Anaerobacillus sp. CMMVII: one gene and its partners. The protein of the gene in region 2 interacts with the protein of the main gene of each other region in a pairwise test. Links are inferred from orthologs where the notes say so. Each region holds a gene or a part of one and is shown on either strand. Other genes may lie near its edges.

Region 1 (3,039 bases), on a different replicon or contig from region 2:
ATAATGGTGCCGAGTTTATTGTACAGTTTTATATAATTTCTCACGATACCAAAAGGGAGCTAGGTCATGATGTTTTGAAGTTCAGACTATATAGTAACAATAAAATACAGTTACTAGAATATAAGAAGAATGGTTGGTAAAATAGCTAAGTTATTCTGGGTGAGGAAAACTACTGTATAAATACATATTTAGACCGATTAGTCGCCTAAAGTTTTTTCTTCAACCCAGCTGAGTAATCCCCAATAGGATATATCATCCACTAACCACAGTATAATAAAGGTAAGTGCTATTCCTAACCACACTAAAAGTGATATATAATTTCTTGTTTTTTGATTTTCAATATATTTTGAAGTAATAAATTCAGTTAACCCACCTATAAGGAAAAGCATAATCAAAATTGTCCAATCGTCCATTTCTGATCCTCCCCAAATTACTCTTAAGTTTGATTAATCAGTTCGTTCAACAGTAAAATCTACTTTTTACTGTTTTCCTCCAATTGTTCACGTATTTTTTTAAGCTCCTCGGTCTGAACAAGGATATTATTGTTAACTTTTCTTATTGCATCATATATTGCAAAAATACCAGCAAAAATTACAATTAATAAAAGTACATCCATTTTAATTCCTCCTTTCTGTTACTAGCACTTACGCTCCCAGCAAGAATAAAGTTTCTCTTTATACATACTTTAACATCACCAGAACTTTCAAGTCAGTACTTTTTGCGCTTTAACTTGCTGCGTATTTTTTAGCGATCTATTGCTTAATTTCATTTATTTCCCGGAAATATTTCCTCTTGAAAATAAAAAATGAGCCACCAGAGTTAAATCTGAGGCTCATTTTTTTATACTAACTTTTGCAGGACCTTCCTGCTAAAAGTTAAAGATTTTTTAGGTTGTAGAATGCTTTCTTACCAGCGTATTGACCGATGTAGTCTAGGCCGTCTTCGATACGAAGTAATTGGTTGTACTTCGCAACGCGGTCTGTACGTGATGGAGCACCTGTTTTGATTTGGCCAGCGTTTGTTGCAACAGCGATGTCAGCGATTGTGCTGTCTTCTGTTTCACCAGAACGGTGAGAGATTACTGCTGTGTAACCAGCGCGTTTTGCCATTTCGATTGCATCGAAAGTTTCAGTTAATGTACCAATTTGGTTAACTTTGATTAGAATTGAGTTACCAATTCCTTTTTCGATACCTTCAGAAAGCTTAGTTGTGTTTGTTACGAATAAGTCGTCACCAACTAATTGAACTTTGTCTCCTAATGCTTCAGTAAGCTTCTTCCAGCCATCCCAGTCGTTTTCGTCAAGGCCGTCTTCGATCGATACGATTGGGTATTTAGCAACTAATTGGCTATAGTACTCAACCATTTCTTCAGCTGTTTTTACAACGCCTTCACCCTTCATGTTGTACTTGCCATCTTCGTACATTTCAGAAGCAGCAACGTCCATTGCAAGAACCACTTCTTCACCTGGCTTGTAACCAGCTTTTTCGATCGCTTCAATGATTGTTTGAAGAGCTTCTTCGTTTGATGATAAGTTTGGAGCAAATCCACCTTCGTCACCTACAGCTGTGTTGTAACCTTTAGACTTAAGAACTGCTTTAAGGTTGTGGAAAATTTCAGCACCCATACGAAGAGCGTCAGCGAATTTTTCAGCACCGATAGGCATTACCATGAATTCTTGAATGTCTACGTTGTTATCCGCATGCTCACCACCGTTAATGATGTTCATCATTGGTGTTGGAAGAGTTTTTGCGTTAAATCCGCCTAAGTATACGTATAAAGGAATATCTAAAGCGTCAGCAGCCGCACGAGCAACAGCCATAGATACACCTAAAATAGCGTTAGCACCTAGTTTAGATTTGTTAGGAGTACCATCAAGATCGATCATTAATTGGTCAATTCCAATTTGATCAAGAGCGTCATAACCAACTAATTCAGGTGCAATCTCTTCGTTAACATTTTCAACAGCTTTTAAAACACCTTTACCCATATAACGGTCGCCGCCGTCACGAAGCTCAACTGCTTCATGCTCACCAGTAGACGCACCACTTGGAACCATAGCTCGTCCCATTGCACCACTTTCAAGATATACTTCAACTTCAATAGTAGGGTTTCCACGAGAGTCTAATACTTCGCGTGCATAAACATCAGTAATAATTGTCATTTAAAAACACTCCTTTTATAGTGTAGAGTGTAGAGTTCAGAGTGTAGAGTTGTTTAGAAACGCTTCGTAGCTTTTCCCAAACAACTTTTCCTCTTGACTCTACCTCTATAATAAATAATGTTATTTTTCATTCAAGTAAAGTGCATCCCAGAGTTACTTTCACAACTCTAAACTCTACACTTTACACTTTAAACTCTTACTAAAGTGCATCCCAGAGCTGCTTCCACAACTCTAATCTCTACACTTTAAACTCTAAACTAGTAAAGATTTACCCGTCATTTCCTCTGGTTGTTCTGCTCCTAGGAGGGCTAGAACGGTTGGGGATAGATCGGCAAGTTTTCCGTCTTGACGAAGTGATGCGCCTGTTTTTGTAACGATCACTGGAACTGGGTTGGTTGTATGAGCAGTCATTGGTGTATCTGCTAGTGTGATTACTTCATCAGCATTGCCGTGATCGGCTGTAATAACTGCATAACCACCCTTAGCAAGGATTGCATCAACCACTTTTCCAAGGCACTCATCTACTGCTTCGATCGCTTTAACAGTTGGCTCAAGCATTCCTGAGTGACCAACCATATCAGGGTTAGCGAAGTTTAGAATGATTGCATCGTGCTTGTCAGCAGCGATCTCACTAAGAAGTGCATCTGTTACTTCATATGCACTCATTTCAGGTTTTAAGTCGTAGGTTGCTACCTTTGGCGAGTCGATTAGGACACGCTCTTCACCAGGAAACTTATCTTCACGACCGCCACTAAAGAAAAATGTCACGTGTGGATATTTTTCTGTTTCAGCGATACGTAATTGCTTATAGCCTTGTTGGCTTAGCACTTCTCCTAGCGTATTATCAAGGTTTGTCGGTTTGAATGCCACAAAACCA
Region 2 (2,984 bases):
AGATGAAATGGCTGGAATAGAATACCCAGTTATTATTACCTATCGGGATTCTAATGTAAGCGAGCATACTCTTTTTGTCGAAAGAAACATCAGCAAACTAACAGAATTTCGTGTTCCTGTGACCATTAACCCCGGAGATAAAGCTGAAGTAATCAGGTATATTGCTGGTGAGCAATACGGTGATCCGATTATCCTAACCTATGAAGAGGCTTTAGCAAATCAATAAGGATAAAGTCGCCTGTTTTCGTTTCGATTCATGAAAGTAATTAAGGAGGATGCAATGCCTGAAGGAAAGATAATTAAAGCGCTGAGTGGATTTTATTATGTGGAAAGTCATGGAGAAATATATCAATGTCGTGCGAGAGGAAATTTTCGCAAAAAAAAGCTGACTCCTTTAGTGGGGGATATAGTTAATTTTGAGGCTGAAAATAAAACAGACGGTTATATTTTAGGGTTAAAGGATCGGTTCAATGAATTAATCCGTCCCCCTATTGCGAATGTAGAACAGGCAATTTTAGTTTTTTCAGCCATGGAACCAAAGTTTAGTACTCTTTTATTAAATCGCTTTTTGGTTCATATAGAATCAAATAATATTGAAGCCATCATTTGTGTCAGCAAAATTGATTTATTGAAGCCTGAACATCGTGATGAAATAAATCAATTTATTACCGACTACAAAAACCTAGGTTACACTGTATTACAACGTCAATATACATGGAAGAGCTAATTGAAGAAGTTAGACCATGGCTAGATGGTAAGACGAGCGTTTTTGCAGGGCAATCAGGTGTCGGTAAATCTTCTTTACTAAATTCGTTGAAACCTGAGTTGGAAATTGAAACAAATGAAATTTCTTCCCACTTAGGAAGAGGTAAGCATACGACAAGGCATGTCGAACTGATCCAAATTGGTACGGGTTTAGTTGCCGATACACCTGGTTTTAGCTCTTTAGAATTTGCTGATATTGAAGCAGAAGAACTGTCTGACTGTTTTCCGGAGATGAGGGAAAGAGCGCAGTTTTGTAAGTTTCGAGGCTGTACCCATTCATCCGAGCCTAAATGTGAAGTCCGTCAAGCTGTTGAAGCAGGGGAAATTACCACCTATCGATACCAGGATTATTTAAGCTTTTTAGATGAGATAAAACAACAAAAACGGAGGTACTAAGATGATTAAGATTGCACCGTCAATCCTATCTGCAGATTTTGCAAAACTGGGAGAGGAAATCAAAGATGTTGAAAGAGGAGGAGCGGATTATATTCATGTTGATGTCATGGATGGCCACTTTGTCCCAAACATAACCATTGGTCCACTGATTGTCGAGGCGATTCGGCCAATAACAACATTGCCATTAGACGTTCACTTAATGATTGAAAACCCTGATTTATATATTCCACAATTCGCGAAAGCAGGGGCGGATATTATTACGGTTCATGTAGAGGCATGTACACATTTGCATCGGACAGTTCAATTAATCAAAGAACAGGGAGTAAAAGCTGGCGTTGTTCTTAATCCAGCTACTCCAGTTGATACCCTTCAACATATTATTGATGATGTGGATATGGTGTTGCTAATGACAGTGAATCCAGGTTTTGGAGGACAGAAGTTTATCAAGCAAGTACTTCCGAAAATTTATGCGGTCAGTGAAATGGCTAAGTCAAAAGGATTATCAATAGATATTGAGGTAGATGGTGGAGTCAATGTTGAGACAGCAAAGCTTTGCGTTGAGGCTGGGGCCAATGTATTAGTTGCTGGTTCTGCTATTTACAATGAAGTGGACCGAGCAGCAGCAATAAGAGCAATTAGAGGGTAATAATAAAGTTTAACCACAAGGGGAGTCTTAAGAAGGACTGAGAGGGAACGTAGTGCCGTTCTGACCCATTGAACCTGTAAGTTAGTGCTTGCGTAGGGAGTGGAGGTTATATAAGTTAACTCAAGTAAAGAGTGTATTTCCTCAAAAGTATACAATCCTACCAATACGTTGAAACTAATCGTAATTTGCCGTGGGATTTTAGACCAGTAAGGGGAGCACTTATTACTTGAGTTATTTTTTTGATCAATAGTTTGAGCTAGTAGTAGAATGAATGATGATAGAGTTTCAATTTTTATTAAGAAAAAAACTACTTGGTATTAATTACATTCAAAGAAGAGGTGTTATATGAAAAGGCCAGTTTTACATCTTACTGAAATTGCCATGATGGCAGCATTAGCAATTATTTTAGATTTTGCTTCAATTAAAGGATTTTGGGGTTATGGTGGCTCTGTCTCACTAGCGATGGTACCAATATTACTCATGGCATATCGTCGTGGATTATCGGCAGGTTTAGTTACCGGTTTTATAGTTGGGGCTATCCAAATGTTTTATGGATATTACTTCCATCCAGTGCAAATATTTTTAGACTATGCGCTTGCTTATACTGTTGTTGGTTTTGCAGGAATATTCAGCTTTTCATCGACGATGTCGTCAACAAAACGTATTTTCGTCATTGTTGGAGGAGTTTTCCTAGGTTCTTTCCTTCGTTTTATTGTTCATTTTATCTCAGGTGTAGTTTGGTTTGGTAGTTTTGCTCCAGAAGGAATGAACGTTGTCTGGTATTCCATCATATATAATACATCATATATGCTACCTGCATTTTTACTATGTGCCGCTGTTTTAGTTCTGTTGTCTAATACAGAACCAAGACTACTTCAAGGAAATCAAAAATAATGAAGAACATTAACATTGTGGCAGGGGGACCTTTTTCAAGTCTCCCTGTTTTACGTCTCGACTCAAATGAAATTTGGATAGCTGTTGATCGTGGATTAGAACATCTATTGCGCTACGACATCGAACCTGATTATGTCCTAGGTGATTTTGATTCGGTGTCACCTAAATTAATGAATAAGATAAGACAACAACGTTTTAAACAATTTCCTGCCCAAAAGGATGAAACAGACCTTGAGCTAGCTATATCCTATGCATTAAAGGAGAAGCCGGATATTATTAATGT
Region 3 (2,804 bases), 200 kb from region 2 along the record:
TTAATTAAGAGAGCCTTCGAGGAATGCAAAACTACGTATGAAATGGCAAAGTATTTAGGGATAAGCCAACCTTCTGTAATTTATAAGATGAAAAAATATCAAGGAGAACTCTAAAGAAGGGAACCGTCCCCACGCTTCCTACCAAAGCAAAAGGCTACCTTATTAATGAAGGTAGCCTTTCTGGTTATTTTAATGAGGTAGTTCTTCCTCGTTCATATCAACATCAATGTAAAACTTTATCTTATTTGCGTATAGATAGTATTTTGAATAATGGACTGGAACATCATATTCATCTCTGATAAGTTTTTTTATTTGTACAAGGGGTTCGATTCTGGAAACATCTAACAGGTTGCTAATCTCAGGTGAAGGTTGAACGATTTCCATTTCTTTTCTCGCTTTGCCGAACTTAATGCCGTACTTATTATGAATAATATTAAATGTTGAAACATTATCTTCTATTAAATCACTAATACCAGGATAAATATCTAAGGGGAAATAGGCAAAGTCAACACTAAATGCCTTATTTGAATCTTTTATAAGTCTAGCTAATTTCAATACCTCAAATGGTTCTTTTCGCTCAAATAGTTCCATTAGCTTCTCATCTGCTGTTACGATTTCATTGCTTAATATTTTCTTTGTAATCGAGTTTTGCCCTATCCACATTCCCTCTGTATATCCTTTTAGGTTAAGAATGTGGATTTGTTGCTTTGTTTCTCTTACGAACGTTCCACGACCATGCAAAATTTCAATGACACCCTCATTTGCAAGTTCCTTTAGCGCTCTACGTATCGTAATTCTACTTGTATCAAATAGGTCACATAATTCACTTTCATTTGGTAATTTCTCATCAGGAGCAATTTCACCGTTTGCGATCATTTCCTTAATCTTAATAATTACCTGTTCATATAAAAATACTGGATTCTCTGAACTTATCGATTTTTTTTCAGTCATAGCTACCCCTAATTCACTTTAATTATATCTTTATTATAACGTATTAGTTCGTTGAGACAAACTCAATTGACTCATAATTAAGAAAAAATGTAAATAAAGTCCGTCCGAAGAAGTTCAATTTGGCGCTTGAACAGGAGAGCTTTCAGTCATATAAGGATTATTCAGACAACTCTTTTGGATACCCAAACCCGCCATACACTTTGCAAGTCTCACTTGCTTTTGTCGCTGCGAATGTAAGGGAATCAGACATATTTTGTGTATCAACAAAAGCTGTTAAAAATCCAGCAATAAAACTGTCACCTGCTCCCATTGTATCGACCACATCGGTTTCAACGGGTTCCTGATCATACCTAGTACCGTTATAAATGAACAGGGCAGGTTTGGAACCTCTTGTAATTCCAATTACTTCGAGCTTGAATTTGGAAAGGGTATCAACTAGCTCTTCTAGCTCTGAATCGCTTAAATGAGAACCTGAAAAAAATCCGTATGAGATATGAGGACAAACTTTCTCTAGATAGTCATTCGTATATTTATCTGAAAAGTCAAAGGAAATTTTAATATAGTTGGATAAGCTAGGTAATTCTTCTTCCATTGACGAATAACAGCTAGAATGACAGAGATCGAAGTCCTTAATATAATCATAATCCTGCTGAATCAACTTAAGCTTAACAATATGTTGAACTGTATCCCTCGGACCACCTACAAAAACACGGTCCCCATCTTCCGTTAAATTCACTCTTGGTTGACCACTTACACCCTCTACTGTTCTTGAGCGATGATAGTCAATCCCTTCTATTTCTAACACTGATTTCAGATGTGCAGCCTTATCATCTGTGGCAAAAATTCCAATATAGCCCACCTCACTTGCTCCAGATCGCTTACAGTTAACTGCAACGTTCACGCAATTTCCCCCAGGGTAATAATTTCCCTGATCTAAGTAACAATCGACAACATTATCTCCAACAGCAATAATTTTCATAAAATCTTCCTTTCTTTTTAACCTTTAACAGATCCCTCTGATAAACCTCTTACTAAATGTTTTTGAAGTGCAACTAAGAGTACGATCATCGGCAATGACGAAATAACCATCCCCGCTAATAGAACGCCCCAATCAGTCCTTAATGCATCCCTAAAATTCATTAAACCTGATGGAATGGTCTTCAATGAGTTAGAATCTATGAAGATAGTAGCAAAGAGAAACTCATTCCAGGCAAAAAATGCGGTTAAAACTACAGCTGTTATCAAAATTGGTTTTGCGATAGGAAGATAAATCTTCCAATAGATGCCAAATTCGCTACAGCCATCAATAATCGCAGACTCTTCAAGTTCTTTAGGAATACTTAAAAAATAGGAGCGGATTAATAAAATGGTAATCGGCAATCGAAAAGCGATATAAGGTAATATAAGCGCCCATCTTGTATTGATAATGTCCAAAGAACTTAAAATCCCAAACAATGGTACAATGGCTACTTGAGGATTAATCATCATCCCGGCAATAATAAACACGAGTGCAAGGTCAATCATTCGAGTACGATACCTAGCCAATGAAAATGCTGCCATTGAACCAAAAACAATCACTGCGATAATAGTGGTTCCGGTGACTATCACACTGTTAATAAAGTAACTTGAGATCCCCTTTGACCATGCTTCGACGTAGTTCTGGATTTGCCAGTTACTAGGAAACCCCCAAACATTGTTATAAATTTCATCATAGGTTTTCATTGATGACACGACCATCCAAAAAAGAGGGTAAAGAATAACGATGGCACCTATAATTAAACCTAGCAATGTCAAACCTTCTCCAAAGCCAAAATGCTTATTTTTATAAGATGATTTGTTAAAAACCGCCATTT

The links. The genes of interacting proteins can lie anywhere in the genome.
Region 1: the proteins of rpe (region 2) and eno interact in binary tests that used the Escherichia coli proteins (3 or more experiments, as listed by UniProt). The link is inferred for Anaerobacillus sp. CMMVII from one-to-one orthologs.
Region 3: the proteins of rpe (region 2) and H1D32_RS21330 interact in binary tests that used the Escherichia coli proteins (3 or more experiments, as listed by UniProt). The link is inferred for Anaerobacillus sp. CMMVII from one-to-one orthologs.

What each region holds. Positions count from the first base shown.
Region 1 is NZ_JACEHK010000017.1:294,022-297,060, reverse strand. The notes cover bases 20-3,007. They hold eno (phosphopyruvate hydratase), read right to left. Parts: upstream 2,163-3,007; coding sequence 876-2,162; downstream 20-875. Other genes in these bases: gpmI (2,3-bisphosphoglycerate-independent phosphoglycerate mutase), read right to left, coding at 2,415-3,007; H1D32_RS22895 (hypothetical protein), read right to left, coding at 473-616; H1D32_RS22900 (hypothetical protein), read right to left, coding at 198-413; H1D32_RS22905 (hypothetical protein), read left to right, coding at 20-140. In the rest of the region: more of H1D32_RS22905, read left to right, coding at 1-19; more of gpmI, read right to left, coding at 3,008-3,039. UniProt on the Escherichia coli protein: Catalyzes the reversible conversion of 2-phosphoglycerate (2-PG) into phosphoenolpyruvate (PEP). It is essential for the degradation of carbohydrates via glycolysis.
Region 2 is NZ_JACEHK010000016.1:48,095-51,078, forward strand. The notes cover bases 52-2,984. They hold rpe (ribulose-phosphate 3-epimerase), read left to right. Parts: upstream 52-1,162; coding sequence 1,163-1,807; downstream 1,808-2,984. Other genes in these bases: H1D32_RS20345 (PASTA domain-containing protein), read left to right, coding at 52-226; thiT (energy-coupled thiamine transporter ThiT), read left to right, coding at 2,153-2,701; H1D32_RS20365 (thiamine diphosphokinase), read left to right, coding at 2,701-2,984. Outside these bases: more of H1D32_RS20345, read left to right, coding at 1-51. UniProt on the Escherichia coli protein: Catalyzes the reversible epimerization of D-ribulose 5-phosphate to D-xylulose 5-phosphate.
Region 3 is NZ_JACEHK010000016.1:250,941-253,744, reverse strand. The notes cover bases 20-2,772. They hold H1D32_RS21330 (PfkB family carbohydrate kinase), read right to left. Parts: upstream 1,931-2,772; coding sequence 1,109-1,930; downstream 20-1,108. Other genes in these bases: H1D32_RS21325 (carbohydrate ABC transporter permease), read right to left, coding at 1,948-2,772; H1D32_RS21335 (GntR family transcriptional regulator), read right to left, coding at 190-951; H1D32_RS21340 (sigma-54 interaction domain-containing protein), read left to right, coding at 20-114. Also shown: more of H1D32_RS21340, read left to right, coding at 1-19; more of H1D32_RS21325, read right to left, coding at 2,773-2,802. UniProt on the Escherichia coli protein: Catalyzes the ATP-dependent phosphorylation of fructoselysine to fructoselysine 6-phosphate. Functions in a fructoselysine degradation pathway that allows E.coli to grow on fructoselysine or psicoselysine.